DNA from 2 places in the Rhodococcus mengyinensis genome. Region 2 is predicted to be linked to the other one. Evidence: riboswitches for the same ligand, from Rfam matches in the RefSeq annotation. Region 2 holds a riboswitch; the other holds the start of a gene.

Region 1 (3,395 bases), on a different contig from region 2:
CGCCTCGGCGGCCTTCGTGGCTTCCGACGTGGCCGACTGGAACTGCGCGACCTGATTGCGGGTGTCGTTGGAGATGGCGTCCAGGGCGGACATCTGGTCCAGGAGCTGCTGCGGCGAATCGCTCACCATCACGGCGAAGAGGCGATTGGTCCGTGCACCCTGGTAATTGGCGGTGGCGAGCTTGTTCACCACCGGCTGGAAGACGGCGACGCGCGCGTTGGCGGCGTCGAGCACACCCTGGTCCGTTGCGAGCTGCGCGTCGGCGTCGCGTTGCGCCGACTGCTTGGCCGCGAGATCGATCTGCGCGTTGTGGAGTGCCTCCGACGTCTGCTCGGACTGCCGGGACAGGTCACCGAGCTTCGTCAGCGCGTCGGTCGGGTTGGTGGTCACCGGGTCTGCGCCCGCCTGGATCGCCGGCAGCGACACGAGGGCCACCGACAGCACGCCGGCGGTCAGCACGCTGCCCAGGGAGCGCTTCATCTTGTGTGAGGCCACGGAAATGCAGTTCTCCGATCGTCGCTCTCCACCAGCCGGGCCGGGTGTCCGAGGCGCGGCTCAGGGATTTCCTCGGCCGATGCGACCGTGGAGTGCCGAAGAGGTGGTGACCCGCGTTGCCGCCCGGTTGGCGCGACAAGACTTCGCAAGGTCTCGGATAGGTTACGGAATGGCATACGTTTGTGTCCACCTATGTCACGAACGAGGTGGCGGGGACCACCCGACGGGTGAACGACACGCTGTCTGCCTGGGGCGCAACGACATCGAGGGTGGGTTCGAATCGTGATTCGAACCCACCCTCGGTGGTCGTGCGAGATCCTACGAAGCTACCCCGTGCATCCCCGCCCTCGACTCGGTGGATGCCTCGCCTCGCGTGTGGATCAGTAGCGGCGTGCGCCGTCGAAAGGCATGGACGCGATGGGCGCCAACTTGACGGGCTGACCCTCGGTGGAGGCGTGGATCACGTTGCCGTTGCCGGCGTAGATGCCCGAGTGCGATCCGCCGTAGAAGGAGACGACGTCGCCGGGGCGGAGATCGGACTGCGACACGGGAGCGCCTGCCGCCGCCTGCGCGTAGCTGGTGCGCGGCAGGTTCAGTCCGGCCTGCTTGAACGCCCACTGCACCAGACCGGAGCAGTCGAACGAGTTGGGGCCGGCGGCGCCGTAGACGTACGGCGAGCCGAGCTTGGTCTGTGCGGCCTGAACGGCCTTGTCACCTGCGGTGCCGGCCGGCGCCGGGGGCGCGGGCAGGTTCGGGACACCGGGGATCTGCGGGATGACGACACCCGGGATCTCGAAGGTTCCGACTCCGGGGATGGTGACGGGATCTGCGGCCGCGGGGGCCGCGGTCGCGGTGAGCGCTCCGACTGCGAGCGCGCCGGCGACGACTGCCCGTCGCACATTCCGCTTGGAAACTTGTGACGCCACGAAAGGGGTACTCCGTTTCTTCCATTCATCCGCCGACCGAGTTAGCTGACGGGTTCGGGCTGGGAAGATCAGCCCTACCCACCGGTGCGTGAGGACGTCCCGGCGGGATTCACCCCAGTAGAAACTTGGGTTCCCGGTACGACCGCTCTCGCGAGTGGCCGATTAGGCGGTGACTAGCGATGCTGCCCCGGTGTTGGGGCTGCGAGACTCCGCTAGGTCTCAGGAAGGTTACGAAATGGAATACCCCGATGTCGACCGGAACACGCGGAAAGTGTCCGTTTGGGCCGATTCCGGCTTTGCGGGCGCGCGATACCCACATTCGGTAACGACCGGATAACAGGCGGTTTGTTTCCGATCTCTTTTCGACAGCGGGAGTGGGCATTTCGCGAAGCCTGACGACTCCCCGATTTTCTCCCGGTCAGCGTTCCTGCTGTTCAACCGGGGTGCCGCGGACCGCACCCGCGACACGCGCCCGATCCGCCGGTACCGGTCCCCGCCCCGTCCGAACACCTCGTTCGCGGCCGCGCGCGCGACCCGCGCACCGCCCGCGACCGCCGCCCGAGACGGTCAGTGTGATCCTCGTCTCTCCGGGCTCTCCGGGCGGTTCTGTCGGTGCCCGTCCATACGCTCTGAGCCGTGAGCGTCCCCGGTGTACCCGAACAGCTGAGATTCGACGAACTCGACACCCCACTGCGGGACACCACGTTCGTGGTGGTCGACCTCGAGACCACGGGAGCGCGGCCGGGCGAGGACGCCATCACCGAGATCGGCGCGGTGAAGATCCGCGGTGGCGAGGTGATCGCCGAAATGGCCACTCTCGTCGACCCGGGACGGTCCATCCCCCCGCACATCGTGGAGATCACCGGCATCACCACCGCCATGGTGATCGACGCCCCGCGGATCGAGCGAGTGCTGCCGGCGTTCCTGGAGTTCGCACGCGGCGCGGTGCTCGTCGCGCACAACGCCCCGTTCGACACGGGCTTCCTCAAGGCCGCCGCGTCCGCCACCGACACCCCCTGGCCCAAGTTCACCGTGCTCTGCACCGTCAAACTGGCCCGGCGCGTCCTCAGCCGCGACGAAGCGCCGTCCGTCAAGCTGTCGTCGCTGGCCCGGCTGTTCGACGTCGGGACCACTCCGACCCACCGGGCACTCGACGACGCCCGGGCCACCGTCGACGTCCTGCACGCCCTCATCGCGAGGGTCGGCAATCAAGGGGTGCACAGTCTCACCGAGCTCGTCGACTACCTTCCCGACGTCTCCTCGCACCAGCGGGCGAAACGGACGCTCGCCAGCCATCTCCCCCACGCTCCGGGCGTGTACCTGTTCCGCGGACCGTCCGACGAGGTCCTGTACGTCGGCACGGCGACCGATCTGCGCCGGCGGGTGCGCAACTACTTCACCGGCTCGGAGACGCGTGGCCGGATGAAGGAGATGGTGGCCTTGAGCACCCGGATCGACCACGTCGAGTGCGCGCATGCACTCGAGGCGGGTGTGCGCGAGCTCCGGCTGCTCGCCGCGCACACGCCGCCGTACAACCGGAGGTCCAAATACCCGAAACGCGGGTGGTGGATCACGCTCACCGTGGAGGCCTTCCCCCGGCTGTCGGTGGTGCGTACCCCGACCGCCGACTCGCTCGGTCCGTTCCGGTCCCGCTCGACCGCCGTCGACGTCGCCGACGTCCTCGCCGAGTACTGCATTCTCCGCACCTGCACGAGCCGCATCCCGAAGGGAAGGGAGCACGGTCCGCAGTGCCCACCCCGCGAGCTCGGAGGCTGCCCGGCGTCCGTCCACGACCGCGCCACGGAGGACGCCTACCGTCCCGGGCCGGCACTCTTCCGGCAGTTCCTGCGCGGCCTGGACGACGCCCCGCTGCAGCGCATGCGCGCACGGGTGGAGGAGCTGGCCGCCGGCGAGTTGTTCGAGAACGCCGCACGGCTGCGTGATCGCACCGCGGAGGTCGTGCTCGCGTTGCGG
Region 2 (3,395 bases):
TCGACAGGGTCTCGAGGATGTCCCGCTCGACGCTCTGCAGTCCGGCCAGCGCGGCCGTGATCCCGGGTTCGTCCAGCGTCTCGACGGGTTCGGCGCTGCGTCCGACCCGCCACGGGATGGTGGCCACGACAGCGGGAACGATGCGCAGCGACGTCTTGTCCCCCCAGACGATCCCCACGGACCGCAGGCCGTCCAGCGTGGCGTCGACGGACTTCTTCGTCGCCTTCGACCCCACCGCGTCCTGCAGGGTGGCCCGCGGCACGGCGACCTCGTCGGCCCGTTCGAGCGCCAGCAGTTCGAGGATGCCGAAGTCCAGCGACGTCAGGTTGTCGGCCGCGCGGGCCACCGATGCCCGCTGTTCGGCGCGGCCGGCGAGGACGACGATCGTGGCAGGCGGTGGAACCGCCAGGTCGGGTCGCTTGCGGAGCAGATCCGTCAGTTCGGCGTCGCTGCGCGCGGCCAGCCAGTCCGCGAGGGTCGCGGCGCCGCGCGGGGAGGCAGCGGTGCCGTTGGTGCTCGCGGTGGCGTCGTCGGTGTCGGTCATCGACTATCAGATTAGAGACCTGGGCTGTACGTCGCCGAATGCTCCTGTCAAAATGGCACCGTGGCTAACAATTCGAAGAAGCAGTACGTGGATCCAGGGTGGCCCGAAACCGCCGATGGAGATAGCGCCGTGACCGAACTGTCGTCGAGCCGTGCGGGCGGATTGTCCCCGTTCGGCGAGGACACCGAGTTCCCGCTGCCGGCGGACTCGCTGCCGTACGCGCATCCGCACACCGTGATCAACCGCTGACCCGACGACACAAGAGGGGCCCTGCACCGGATCGGTGCAGGGCCCCTCTTCTGTGAATCGCGGGGGATTACTGCGGGAGCAGTCCCTTGTTCGCGTCGATGAGCTGCAGGATCTGGGGATCGATCGCGATGCCCTGGGCCTTGACGGCCTCGATCGCGCTGTCGACGACACCGGCGTACTGCGAGGTGCCGTTGGTGCTGGGGACGCCGCCCGTGAGGTCGGGGAGTGCCGGCGCCGCGGGGGCCTCGGGCACGGTTGCGGGGGCGGTGCGCTGGGTGGGTGCGCTGCTCAGGCCGAGGCTCGAGGAGCAGGACGGCCATGCGCCCCAGCCCTGGGAGTCGAGGACCTTCTCGGCGACGACGATCTGCTCTTCACGCGAGGCCTGGTTGGCGGTGGCTGCGTACTGGGTGCCACCGTGTGCGTTCCAGGTGCTCGGGGAGAACTGGAGTCCGCCCTGGAAGCCGTTTCCGGTGTTGATTCCCCAGTTTCCGCCGGACTCGCACTGCGCGAGGCGGTCCCAGTCGGAGTCGGGTGCCGCGTTCGCGGTGCCCGAGAAGGCGGCTCCGGCGACGCCCATGATGGCGCCGGTGACGGCGACCTTGGCGACGGTGCGGCCGGTGGTGGTGGGCTTGCGATGGCGTCCGCTCATAGTGGTCGAGATCCTCTCCACACGCGCCTGCGAGGTCAGCTGTCGGGTTCGGGCTGAGAGGTCGCCCGGCCTCGCCTCTCCTGGCTGGAGAGGGTCTGGCTTCACCCCAAGATCCGAGTGTGCGAGGCACATTCGGGCCGGTGTCCGTCTGAGAACTTGCGTTCCCTGGAGGACTTTGGGTCCCCCGTCCTCGTCCCTGGAATGCTTCGTCGGGACTCCGGTACCCGCGGGACGAGGTTTGGCGCGGCGGGCCGGATGTGGCCGATGTTTCCTCGGCCGGTGACGACGGTAACGGGCCGAGGCCGCAGTGTCACCATTTGATAACGCGGAGTGTCTTCGCCTGTTGCGGGGCCTCATTGGGCGCGCAGGAACTCTTCCCAGCTAGTGGCGACAAGACGTGCGTATCGCCGAGCCGTTGCCCTTCCGTTACCGGGCCGTTATGTGAGTAAGCTCACATCACTGGGGAGCGTCGATGATGTCCTTGCCGAGGGGCATGAGCGAGATGGGGATCATCTTCAGATTTGCGACCGCGAGGGGGATCCCGATGATCGTGATCGCCATGGCGATTGCCGTGACGACGTGCCCGATCGCGAGCCACAGACCGGCGATGACGAACCAGATGACGTTGCCGATCAGCGAGGCCACACCGGCCGTCGGCTTGTCGACCACGGTCTTCCCGAACGGCCACAGCGCGTAGACGCCGACCCGGAACGACGCGATGCCGAACGGGATCGTGATGATCAGGATGCAGCACAGGATTCCGGCGACGAAGTACCCCAGCGCCAGCCACAGACCGCCGAAGATCAGCCAGATGATGTTGAGCAGAATTCTCATGATCGTCCCATCGGTCGGTGGTCGGGTGTGTCAGCGCGAGCGTCTGCCCTGCCTCAGTGCCGCGACGATTCCGAGGAGGAATCCGATCGGGCACGCGAGGGCGATGAGATAGAGAACGAGGCCCGGTTCGGAATCGGAGAGCACCGGGGTCAGGAAGATCGCCACGATCGCGACGAAGCCGACCGCGAAGAGGGCGAGTGCGACGCGCAGGAGTCCGTCGCCCCTCCGGGGTGTCTGAGGAGTGCTCGAAGGAGTCGGTTCGTGGGCCACACCAGCAACGATAGTGCCTGGAAACCCGGATGCCGGAGGGGGTCTCTGCAAGGTAGACTGTGGGCACTGCGCGTCCCGCACCAGAGGTGGGGCGCGCTGTTTTGCATACCAAGTGCAACCAACTGCACTCCAAGTGATGAGCGGGTGAACGCGGTGCCGACCGGCAAGGTGAAGTGGTACGACGTCGAAAAGGGCTTCGGCTTTCTGTCGCAGGAGGAGGGGGAGGACGTCTACGTGCGTTCGTCCGCTCTTCCCGAGGGCGTCGAGGGCCTCAAGGCCGGTCAGCGCGTCGAGTTCGGCATGGCCGCCGGTCGACGCGGCCCCCAGGCTCTGAGCCTGAAGGTGCTCGACCCGGCGCCGTCGCTGCGTCAGAACGCCGCACGCAAGGAGCCGTCCGCCAAGAAGCACACGCCGGACGAACTCCACGGCATGGTCGAGGACATGATCACGCTGCTCGAGGCGAAGGTCCAGCCCGATCTGCGCAAGGGCAAGTACCCGGACCGCAAGACCGCCCAGCGCATCTCCGAGGTGGTCCGCGCCGTCGCGCGCGAGCTCGACAGCTGATTCGACGGACAACGGGAAGGCCCCTGCGCTTCGGCGCAGGGGCCTTCTTCGTGTGTCGTGTCAGGCGGTCTTGATCGACCAGGCTGCCCGGGCCTGCGTGAGCCCCTGCTCGTCGATGACGGCGGACGGCAGCTGGATCTCGACGCCGGCCAGCTGCAGGTCTTCCGAGGAGGGCACGGTCACGGCGCGGGTCTCACCGGCGCGGTGAGCCTGTTCCTGGACGAGGACCTGCCCCGACGCGTCCTGGTAGACGACGAGCATGCGCCACGGCGCGTCGACGATCTC

The links. A riboswitch is a leader RNA that binds a small molecule or an ion and turns the genes downstream of it on or off. The one in region 2 is predicted to bind cyclic di-AMP.
Region 1: linked by a shared signal. The riboswitch ahead of ACNJ7E_RS40765 (NlpC/P60 family protein) and the one ahead of ACNJ7E_RS05300 (transglycosylase family protein) in region 2 are both predicted to bind cyclic di-AMP.

Annotation. Positions count from the first base shown of each region.
Region 1 is NZ_JBLWIT010000154.1:127,365-130,759, forward strand. Features, by position in the region: gene ACNJ7E_RS40760 (C40 family peptidase) at 1-495, opposite strand, end outside; gene ACNJ7E_RS40765 (NlpC/P60 family protein) at 876-1,421, opposite strand; cyclic di-AMP (ydaO/yuaA leader) riboswitch at 1,436-1,600, opposite strand; gene ACNJ7E_RS40770 (DEDD exonuclease domain-containing protein) at 2,058-3,395, shown strand, end outside.
Region 2 is NZ_JBLWIT010000038.1:116,052-119,446, reverse strand. Features, by position in the region: gene ACNJ7E_RS05310 (helicase-associated domain-containing protein) at 1-544, opposite strand, end outside; gene ACNJ7E_RS05305 (hypothetical protein) at 605-793, shown strand; gene ACNJ7E_RS05300 (transglycosylase family protein) at 861-1,442, opposite strand; cyclic di-AMP (ydaO/yuaA leader) riboswitch at 1,451-1,664, opposite strand; gene ACNJ7E_RS05295 (YccF domain-containing protein) at 1,899-2,276, opposite strand; gene ACNJ7E_RS05290 (hypothetical protein) at 2,307-2,546, opposite strand; gene ACNJ7E_RS05285 (cold-shock protein) at 2,700-3,110, shown strand; gene ACNJ7E_RS05280 (DUF2771 domain-containing protein) at 3,171-3,395, opposite strand, start outside.